DNA from 2 places in the Gordonibacter sp. genome. Region 1 is predicted to be linked to the other one. Evidence: predicted binding sites of a transcription regulator. Region 1 holds the regulator's gene; the other holds the start of a gene.

Region 1 (5,514 bases):
ACTGAGGCGCCGGAAGCTCTGGATCCAGGTTCTTGAGGGGTACTGACAAGCGCTCCATCAGTGCAGCTCCTCGAGTGCGACAGCAAATTCTTCGACATTTTGGAAGTCTTTGTAAACGCTCGCGAAACGAACGTAAGCCACCTCATCAAGGCTTCCTAGTTTTGCCAGTACCAGGTCACCCAATTCTTTTGATTTGATTTCGCTGCATGACGCGTTGCGTAGCTCGGTCTCGGTGGCATCAATGAGTGACGCAATCTGCTCGGGGGCTATAGGGCGCTTAGCGCAAGCGGTCAACAGTCCTCGCATGAGCTTTTGTCGGTCGTATGCCTCCGAAGAGCCATCGGTCTTAACGACGATGAGCGGGTTGTCTCCCAGACGTTCGTAGGTGGTGAAGCGGCGTCCGCAGTTCAAGCATTCGCGACGCCGGCGAATGGCCGTATCGTCTTCGGAAGGGCGCGAATCCACGACCTTGGATTCAGGGTCGCCACAGGCAGGACAGCGCATTTAGGCTCCTTTGCTCGAATTTTGTTCAGACTAACATACCAGATATAGTGGTTCAATCAGCATCGGCTATTCATGTAAAAACTACGGCCAGCTATCACTTGGCAGGGCGAAGCAAGGGAAGGAAAGAAACTCTCCCCCCTGTTCCGCCCTGCTCGCTATAGCAGCACCCTCCCTATAGCAACGCGCAGAACGAGCTGTATAGGCGAGGCGAAACACTCCCCTCCTCCGGCTCGATGAGGCCGCAGAGTATTTGCAACAAAGTGCTTTTCCCTGCTCCATTTGGCCTGATCACCCCGGTCCAGCCCGAAGCAAGGGTGAGCGACACCTGGTCGAGTGCGGAAGAGTCAGCACCAGGGTAGGTATAAGAGAGTTTGTGCGCAGTTATGGACATAAAGAGCCTCCATTCGGGAGGCATCGGGCCGTACGACCATGCTGTCGCGAGCAAAATCAAAGAAAGCGGCGATAGATAGACAGATAGACAGATAGACAGATAGACAGGAGAATACGATAACGAAAGCGCACCCGATGCGTAACATTCTAACGAGATGGGGGGTGTCCGAAGGCTTTCGCTATTGCTTCATGTTCCTTGTCTCCTTTGAGTGGACGGATTTGCCAGAACCGTTTGAAGCGAATGCGCATCTACGGAGCAAGCCAAAGACCGCTTCGCCGTACGCGATTACTCGCTGAGTTTAGCATAGGGAAGACAACGAGGGAATCGCGTGGAAGATCGAGCGCCCCTGGGGTGGGCAGGGGCGCCCCGCAGCCACAGAAACGCAGCATCTGTGGATTAGGCAACGGCCGTTAGAGGCCGAGAAGAAGGCTAGCAAAGGCGAAGGCCGAAAACGCACAGCCGACCAGAGCGGCTTGCCACGGCTTCACGCGGCCATACGCTACTCCGCTGATGCTTCCATGGCGCAAGCTGCGTGTCATCTCGGGATCGAACAAATACCCTCGACGGTCGTTTCTCATCGCTTCGGCATAACCAGGTTTAGCATGCATACCGAACGACGAGCGCTCATATGCGGTACGTCTGATACAGGAGTAATGTGAGGGAAACTCGATGATGGTTCCGATATGCGCTCTCGCATGCTCGAATTCCGGCTGCAGAGCAGACGTACCGCTGACCGGGCACTGCATATCGAAATTCTTCATCTTTCTGCCTCCTAGCTCTTGCGTAGAACCTTTGTTCGCATATATAATAGAGCGAACAAAGGTTCATGTCAATATGTTTTTAAAACATATGTTCGTATTTAAGAAAGGACGGAGCATGCCCGAGAAAGTGACGAAACGCCAACAGGCGGTGCTCGACTGCATCGAGGAGTGCATCCGCGAAAAGGGCTACGGTCCTACGGTGCGCGAGGTTTGCCAAAGCCTCGGGCTGTCCTCCCCCTCCACCGTGCACGTACATCTCAAGGCGCTTGAGAACAAGGGCTTGATCAAGCGCGATCCTCTGAAGTCCCGCTCTATCGCACTTGCCTATGCCCTCCGCGAGGCAGAAAGCCCTTCGAACGTCATCCAGCCTAGCTTCAATAAAGTCGTGAACGTTCCGTTGGTCGGGAACGTGGCTGCCGGCTCCCCTATTCTTGCTGAGGAAAACATCACCGACACGATCTCCTTGCCGACCGATATCGTGGGGGATGCTCCGTCGTTCTTGCTCTCGGTACGCGGTGATTCCATGATTGAAGCCGGCATCAACGACGGCGATTACGTAGTGGTCAAGGAGCAGCCTGTTGCGAATAACGGCGACATTGTTGTTGCCATCATTGACGATGGTGCCACCGTCAAGCGCTTCTACAAAGAATCCGACCACATTCGCTTACAGCCGGAAAACTCGACGATGGACCCCATCATCACGCGCGACTGCTCCATTGCGGGCAAGGTAGTGGCGGTGTTTCGACGCCTCTAGCCTTATACGGGCAAGCGAGACGCGGTTAGGCTGCTCTTCTGTTTTGCTTCCAGGTAGATGATTGCCATGCTGTACCGGAACTTGTGGAGGCAATCGAAGTTATGGAAGAAGCTCTTTCTGTCGCATAAGCAAACATAAGGACCGTATAGGCAGCTATCACGGCTGCCGATACGGCCCTTCATGCGCAATCGCCTCTATTTCAGGGTTTTGCCGGCCGTGCATCTTTTGCATAGGTGTGTTGCTTCCAGGTACGCGCCGCAACACCCTCTTCCTTGTTAAGGTCGCTCTCTTGCCATCAGCCTTCGACGGCGAAGGGGCGAAACAGGCCTGCATAGGAAGGCGGTGCGAGCATGACGATATGCGTGCCGGACTCCTCGTGGCCCTCGCTTACGATATGGCAACGTTCGTGCGCAAGGGAGACCAGGTCGCCGCGGTGGTAGGGTATGAGCACGTCGAGATGGGCATCTCGCGCCGAAGCAACTCGGGCAATACGTGCAACGAGGTTTTCGATCCCCGCTCCGGTGGCCGCCGAAACCAGCACCGCTTGCGCATGGCGCGCTTTGAGTGCCTCTAGCTGTTCGGAATCCAGCAAGTCGCATTTGTTGAACACTTCAACCCGCGCGATATCCTGGGCGCCGATCTGACCGAGCACCTCCTCTACTGCAGCAATCTGCCCTTCGCGCTCGTCGGAGGAGGCATCCACCACATGTAGCACCAAGTCGGCGCCGGTGATCTCGTCGAGTGTCGACTTGAACGCCTCAATCAACGTGGTAGGCAGCTTCTGGATAAATCCGACCGTATCGGTAATAGTTATCTCGCGGCCTTCTGGAAGCTCGAATTTGCGCGTAGTTGAATCGAGGGTAGCGAACAGCTGATCGTAGCTGAGTACGTCCGCATCGGTTAACCGGTTAAGCAAGCTCGATTTTCCCGCGTTCGTATAACCCGCAAGAGCAACCTTGAACATGCCGCTCGCATAGCGGCTTTCGCGCTGCAGTGACCGCACGTCCGCCAAATGCGCCAGCTCGCGCTTGATGGACGTAATGCGCTTGCGCACCATGCGCCGGTCGACCTCAAGCTGGCTTTCGCCTTCGCCGAACCGCGAACCCACGCCACCGCCCATACGGTTCGACGCGAGGTGCGCCCACATGCCCCGAAGACGCGGCAGCAGATACTGGCTCTGAGCAAGCCTTACTTGCAGGCGCCCTTCCTTACTGGTGGCGTGCAGGGCAAAGATATCCAAGATAAGGGCCGTACGGTCGATAACCTTGACCTCTTTGCCTACAACCTTCTCGAGGTTCGATTGCTGGGAAGGAGTCAATTCGTCGTCGAACACGACCAGATCGGCGGCATTCGCGCGGGCAAGCTGTGCAATCTCCTCGGCTTTTCCGCTGCCCACGAACGTCCGCGGGTTCGGCGCATCGAGTTTTTGCGTAGTCGTGGCTACGACATCGGCTCCTGCTGTGTCGACAAGTCGTTCGAGTTCGGCCAGCGACGAGGGAAGCGGCCAAGAAACTCCCGGTCGGTCGACGCCTACCAATACAGCACGTTCGCGCTGTTCTTCGATTTTCGTAGCAGGTCCGTGAGTGACGACCGAGGCATATTCGGACATAATGATTCCTTTCGCGTAGATGCAAACGAATGAACGCCAAGGGTACTTTTGTGCCCTCGTGCGCCATGTGCAGCGGCGGCGCTAGTCGCCAGCCATGAGCTGCAAGAAAACGTCGTCTGTTACAAAAACGCTAAAGGCATCATGCACTCGCTCCTTATCTGAAAACTATACGGGTATGCAGCCAAAGCAGCATACCCGTATAGTAGCACAAGCTTTCTTTACGCACATCATGTCGTGGCCCCGACACTACCCTTCTCTTTTCCCGGCACTCCGAACAGCAGCCAAGGCTTCAGCCGTCAAAGACGCGGCATCGGGAAAGTCGGCACCTATCCAGTTGATGCGCATGTCCTTGCGAAACCAGGTGCGCTGCCGCTTGGCATAGCGATGCGTGGCTGTTTTGATGCGCTGGGCCGCTTCGTCCATCGACGTTTCTCCGTCGAGCGCGGCCACAACCTCCTTGTACCCTATAGCCTGCGGGGCGGTTATACCGCTGCGGAACCCGCCTTTCAGCAAACGCTCTACTTCGTCGACCAGACCTGCTTCGAACATAGCATCAACCCGCGCGTCGATACGCGCTCTCAGAACAAGGGGATCGACTGCCAGTCCAATGAAGATCGCGGGCACCAACTGCGGAATACTTGCCAGCTTCGCGCGCTGCGCCGCATACGTGGTGCCGTCCTCCAGGAGCTCGAAGGCACGTACGACACGCTTGACATCGGCTGGGGGAAGCAGCGCGGCGCTTTCGGGATCGCGGGTTTTCAGAAGGCTCCAGAGCGCATCTGCGCCCTGCTCGCGCGCAAGGGTATCGTAGTGGTCGCGTACGACGTTTCCTCTTTGCTCGCCAGCCGGGAACTCGTAGGCATCGATTGCCGCGCGGACATACAGGCCGGTACCGCCACAGAGCACCGAGCGCCTTCCTCGTGCGTCGATTGCACAAAAACACGAACGTGCGTAGTCCTGGAACAGGGCTGCAGAGTAGGGTTCGCCCGGATCTACCAGATCGAACCCATGATGGCGCACCAGGCGCTCATTGCAGGGAAGCTTGCCCGTGCCGATATCCATGCCTCGGTATATCTGCATCGAGTCGGCGCTTACCACCTCGCCATCGAGCGCAAGCGCAAGCTCTTGGGCAAGCGAGGTCTTCCCTGAGGCCGTCGGTCCGACGACGCAGACAACAGGGGCAGCGAGGGGAAATAGGGCGGCAGAGACAACGTCAGCGTCCATCGACCGACGCTTCCCCACCCGCAACCGCAGGGCCTCGTCCTTCCCTATCGGCCTCAGTCAGTGCTCCCATACCCGCTTCCGGCCCTTCGACGACTTCTCCGGACAGATACCACGTCTTAGCCTCGTCGATGCGCACCTTTACCACAGAGCCTGCAAGCTCGTCGGCCGAAACACCTGTTGGCAGAGGGGCGTGCACCGTCTGGTTCTTCGGGCTCTTGCCGCTGAGCAGCAATGCATCGCGCTTCGAGCCGCCTTCCACCAAAACGTCAAT
Region 2 (5,217 bases), on a different contig from region 1:
CTGTCGTCGAAGGCATCGAAAAAGATATCGCCAGTAAGATAAACAAGGATATCAAGGCTACGAAGATCAAGGTCAAAGTGCAGATCGAGGGCGACAAGCTGCGGGTGAGCGCCCCCTCGCGCGATGCGCTTCAGGAAGTCATTGCCTTCCTGAAGGACCAGGATTACGGTCAGCCGCTCCAATACGTGAACTACCGCTAGGCTGCGAGGACCATGGATACAGCTTCGCAGGATCTCGCTCGACTGTCAGTAGCGTTCATCACCCTGGGGTGCGCTAAAAACGAAGTGGACACGACCCACATGCGGGCACGGGTGGCCGAAGCGGGCTATGCACTAGCAGACGACCCGGCAGATGCCGATGCGGTTGTAGTGAACACCTGCTCGTTCATACAGGCGGCTACCGAAGAGAGCCTCGAGGCTATCTTCGACGCAGCCGATCTGCCCCAGGTCGCATCAGGGAGGGCGAAGCTCGTGGTAGCCGGCTGCATGCCAGCTCGCTACGGTGACGAGCTGGCCTCCGAGTTGACCGAGGCCGGGGCGTTCGTGCCCTGCTCGCGTGAGGACGATATCGCAGCGGTGCTGGCCGAGGTAATTGGAGCGCCGTCCCAAGGAGGGGTTGCCGGCCCTGCTGCGGAAGACAAGCTGGCAGGAGTGTCGGCCTACGTCAAGATATCGGACGGCTGCGACCGCTTCTGCTCGTACTGCACGATTCCCTACATCCGGGGGCGCTATCGCAGCTTCCCGCTGGATGAAGTGCGCGCTGAAGTGGACGATCTGGTGGCGCGCGGTGCCCGCGAGGTCGTGCTCATCGCGCAGGACACGGGACGCTGGGGTGCCGACTTCGACGATCCCTCGACACTGGCTGTCCTTGTGACGTCCTTGGCAGAAGAGCATGCGGACACGTGGTTCCGTGTCATGTATATCCAGCCGGAAGGCCTCACCGACGAGCTTTTGGACGCGGTAGCTACCCATGACAACGTATGCAGCTACTTCGACATCCCGTTCCAGCACGCCGATGCCGGCATCTTGCGCGCCATGAACCGCACCGGCTCAGGTGCAGAGTTCAACGACCTGATCGCACGGGTGCGCCAGCGCATTCCACAGGCAACGTTGCGCACGACGCTCATCGCCGGCTTTCCCGGCGAGACCGACGAGCAGTTCGAGGACCTCTGCACGTTCGTGGAGGAGGCCGACCTTGACTACATCGGCGTGTTTCCCTATTCGCGCGAAGAGGGTACGCGAGCACACGACCTGGCTGAACAAGTGGACGACGACGAGAAAGCCGATCGCGCACAGCGTTTGCGCGATCTGTCGGATGCCGTCTGCACGCCGCGTGTGGCGGCACGCATCGGGCGCACTCTGGACGTGCTGGTGGAAGGACGCGAGGAAGACGGGCAGCTGTTCGGCCGTGCCATGTGCCAGGCCCCCGAGGTGGACGGCGTGACCTACCTTGAGTCGGGCGAGGTCGGCGAGATCCGCCGCGTGGTTATCGGGGACACGCTGCTCTACGAGATGGAAGGTGCGTGATAGGACGTATGCGAACGTCTGAACAGATAACGCCGACACCGGCAAACAAGCTGTGGACGCCAGCTAACGTCGTCACACTCGTGCGCATCTGCCTGGTGCCGCTGTTTGTCGTAGCCCTTATCAGCCCCTGGCCCGAATGGTTTGGCCTGCCGAAAGACCTCAACGGTGCAAAGAGCCTTATCGCGGCTGGTATCTTCATTGTTATATCGTGCACTGACTGGCTGGATGGCTATCTGGCGCGCAGCCGTGGGGAAGTGACCGACTTCGGCAAGTTCATGGACCCGCTTGCCGACAAGATACTCGTAGCAGCGGCCTTGCTGGCGCTGGTCGAGCTGGGTGCCTTGCCCAGCTGGGTCGTCCTGGTCATACTGGCGCGCGAATTCATCGTGTCGGGCGTGCGCATGGTCGCGGCAACCGAAGGCGTAGTTATCGCTGCCAGCTGGTACGGTAAATTCAAGACCGTGTTCCAGATGATCGCGATCGTGCTGTTCACCATTAAAGACAGTTACATGGTAGGCAGCGTGCACGCTGCGTTCTCCGATTGGATGTGGCTTCTCAGCTGGGGAGTCATGATCATTGCGCTTGTGCTGACGGTGGTGTCCATGCTGGACTACATCGCCAAGGCGCGCCATTTGATCGGGTTTGCGCCGAAACGAGCACGGAAGAAGAGCTCGGCAGCCGACGCCGGCGAGGATAGGGGCGGGCACCCCGCCCTCGACTCTTGCACCGAAAGAGGGGCGCTTGAGGGGGCGGGCGCCGATAAGGCGGCAGTCGCTGATGCGCAACGGCAGCTGGACGAAGGGGAGCTTGCAGCTATCTCACCCGACGAGCTAAACAGGCTTGCCCGGGAAGTGCTCGAGGCGGCGCGCACGGCAGGACGGACCCTCGGTACGGCAGAGAGCCTGACAGGCGGCCTTATCGCGGCAACGCTTACCGAGGTGCCGGGAAGCTCGGAAGTGGTGCGCGGGGCCGTAGTCAGTTATGTGAACGAAGTGAAGCAAGGGCTTCTGGGCGTTGACGGAAAGACGCTGGAGCGCGCGGGTGCCGTAAGCGAGGAAACGGCACGGGGCATGGCCGAGGGAGCGCGGCGCGACTTGGACGCCGATGTGGTGGTGGCGGTTACCGGCATCGCCGGTCCGGGGGGTGCCGAACCGGGAAAGCCCGTTGGCACCGTATGGATCGGACTCGCTTATAGCGCGGAAACGGTTGCTCGTCGGTATTGCTTTGCAGGTGACCGTACCCAAGTGCGCCTTCAAACGGTGCGGGCGGCACTTGCGCTTATGGGCGAGGCCTTGAAAGCATAAAGATCCTTTTGCGTTTGCCGCAATTTCCCATGCAAGGGGAAACGATGCCCCGCCAGCTTCCAAGGGGGACGGTATCGAAAGTCCCCGAGGTTGCACAAAATTACCGCAAAACGAATATCGGCGGCCATGCGGTCGTCGATATTCGTTTTCGTGGATCGTTATTCGGCTACAGGGGCTTTTCATGCAGCCCCTGTGTGCGGACGAGGGGGCTCGCTGTCCGCACGGGAGGTATATCCTTGATCCTTTCCGTTTTTCTGACATCCGCCTATCCCTGGTGTGTACGGATGAGGCGAGGCGATGTTCTTTGTTGCGCCCTGCAATACACATCGCCTTCTAACCCTATGCTGCAATTGATAAGAAGAACTTCTTGCTTGGAGCGTGCTTGCATTCTGCTCGGTTTCAGGCGGTCGTCTGGTCGGAAAACTGTCGGATCTTTGCGGTGTTTTGACGGCTCTTTTACGATCGATCGGTAAGGTTGCGGAGGTATGCTTTCCCTAGCAAATTGCTAAACCTGTCTTGACAGACAAACATTTGTACGCATAATAGTAAGCAACGGAATTCAACCGTACACGCTCGAGAAGAGAAGGACCATGAACGACGAAAAATCCAAGATGCTCAAGCTGACGACCGACCAGATCGAATCCAAGTTCGGGCAAGGCTCCATCATGAAGCTCGGCGAGGATGGCAAAAACCTTAGCATCGGCGTTATTCCTACGGGAGCGCTACCGCTTGACGCGGCGCTCGGTATCGGCGGAGTACCGCGCGGCCGCGTCATCGAGGTGTACGGGCCCGAATCGAGCGGCAAGACGACGCTTGCCCTTCAGATTCTAGCCGAAGCCCAGGCTATGGGCGGTATTGCTGCCTTCATCGACGCGGAGCACGCTCTCGACCCCGTATATGCGGCACGCTTAGGCGTAGATATCGACGAGGTTCTGGTCTCCCAGCCCGATACTGGCGAGCAGGCGCTTGAGATCTGCGATATGCTGGTACGTTCGGGTGCTATCGACTGCGTCGTCATCGACTCGGTAGCCGCGCTCGTGCCCCGAGCCGAGATCGAGGGCGAGATCGGCGATACGACGGTCGGCCTGCAGGCCCGGTTAATGTCGCAAGCCTTACGCAAACTGGCAGGCTCTCTTTCCAAATCGAACACCACCTGCATTTTCATCAACCAGTTGCGCGAGAAGATCGGCGTCATGTTCGGCAACCCCGAAACGACCACAGGTGGCCGCGCACTCAAGTTCTTCTCGAGTGTGCGTATCGACATCCGCCGCATCGACTCCATCAAGAAAGACGGCGAGATCGTCGGCAACCGTGTACGCGCCAAAGTGGTGAAGAACAAAGTAGCCCCTCCCTTCAAGCAGGCGGAGTTCGACCTCATGTACGGCGAGGGAATCTCGCGTGAAGGCTGCATCGTTGACATGGCTGTCGAAGCCGGCGTGGCAAAGAAGAGCGGCGCCTGGTACACCTACGGTGACGAGCGGCTCGGCCAAGGGCGCGAGGCGGCAAAGCAAACGCTCAAGGAGAACCCCGATCTACGTGATGAACTGGAACTGAAGGTACGCGAGGCCTTTGAGATACCGGTGATCACGCGCACGGCCGACGAAGCCGACGCCATGTCTCCGGTAGCGAAGCCCACGAAGAAGAAGTAGCAGATCCGACATGGACGATACCCTCAAAGCGCACTTGCGTGCGCAGATAGCCGCTATCGAGGCGAAGAATCCCACACCGATGCTGTCTGGCCATATCGTGCCTGGCGGCACCTGCAAGGGGCCTTGTGGCAGCGAGGGTGCCAGCTCGTTCAAAACGAACCGCCGCACCACCGAGGACGAGGGAAGTTGCGAGGCGCCCGACGAGCGCGGAGAGCGTCTGCGCGCATTTCGCAAGATAGAGCGGCTCTGCAATGTACGCGAGCAGGCAAGTGAGCAGCTGCGCCGTCGTCTCGTGCGCGACGGCTTTTCCGAAGCAGCGACTGAGGCTGCTATCGTCCGGGCGCTGGGATGCGGCCTTGTGGACGATGCCCGATTCGCCGAAGTGCTTGTGCGTTGCCGTTTGGCGGCAGGTAAGGGAATGCAGGGAATCGAGCGAGAGCTCTCCTCGCTCGGCATCGAGCCGTCCTCCGTTTCCGGCTGGCCCGACGAATTCTCGACAGGGGAGGAGAGTGAAATCGAGCGAGCCCTCGCACTGCTCGAACGCAAGCCCCCTCGTGCGAAAAACCAACGCGACGCTGCCTATCGCCGTCTTGCTCAAAAGGGATTCTCGGCTTCCATAGCCACTACGGCGGCAAGGCTTTGGAGCGAATCTGCTCAAGTGGGTTCTTGTCCGACAGACTGGTAGCGCTTGGCGTGTCGCATAAGTCGCATAAGTCGGCCGATGCTTTCCGCTATTTT

The links. The regulator LexA, encoded in region 1, represses DNA repair genes until DNA is damaged. The targets are predictions, from matches to a motif close to CNAACANNTGTTNG.
Region 2: a site for LexA is predicted at 3,355-3,368, ahead of recA (recombinase RecA). Genes of this name have one in related genera too.

The regions. Positions count from the first base shown of each region.
Region 1 is NZ_JAVWUP010000090.1:4,612-10,125, reverse strand. Features, by position in the region: gene dut (dUTP diphosphatase) at 1-58, opposite strand, end outside; gene nrdR (transcriptional regulator NrdR) at 58-504, opposite strand; gene RR842_RS08930 (ATP-binding cassette domain-containing protein) at 677-895, opposite strand; gene RR842_RS08925 (hypothetical protein) at 1,306-1,656, opposite strand; gene lexA (transcriptional repressor LexA) at 1,772-2,410, shown strand; gene hflX (GTPase HflX) at 2,706-4,019, opposite strand; gene miaA (tRNA (adenosine(37)-N6)-dimethylallyltransferase MiaA) at 4,266-5,243, opposite strand; gene miaB (tRNA (N6-isopentenyl adenosine(37)-C2)-methylthiotransferase MiaB) at 5,233-5,514, opposite strand, start outside.
Region 2 is NZ_JAVWUP010000019.1:27,015-32,231, forward strand. Features, by position in the region: gene RR842_RS03600 (YajQ family cyclic di-GMP-binding protein) at 1-200, shown strand, start outside; gene rimO (30S ribosomal protein S12 methylthiotransferase RimO) at 213-1,526, shown strand; gene pgsA (CDP-diacylglycerol--glycerol-3-phosphate 3-phosphatidyltransferase) at 1,535-2,830, shown strand; gene recA (recombinase RecA) at 3,421-4,479, shown strand; gene RR842_RS03620 (RecX family transcriptional regulator) at 4,490-5,164, shown strand.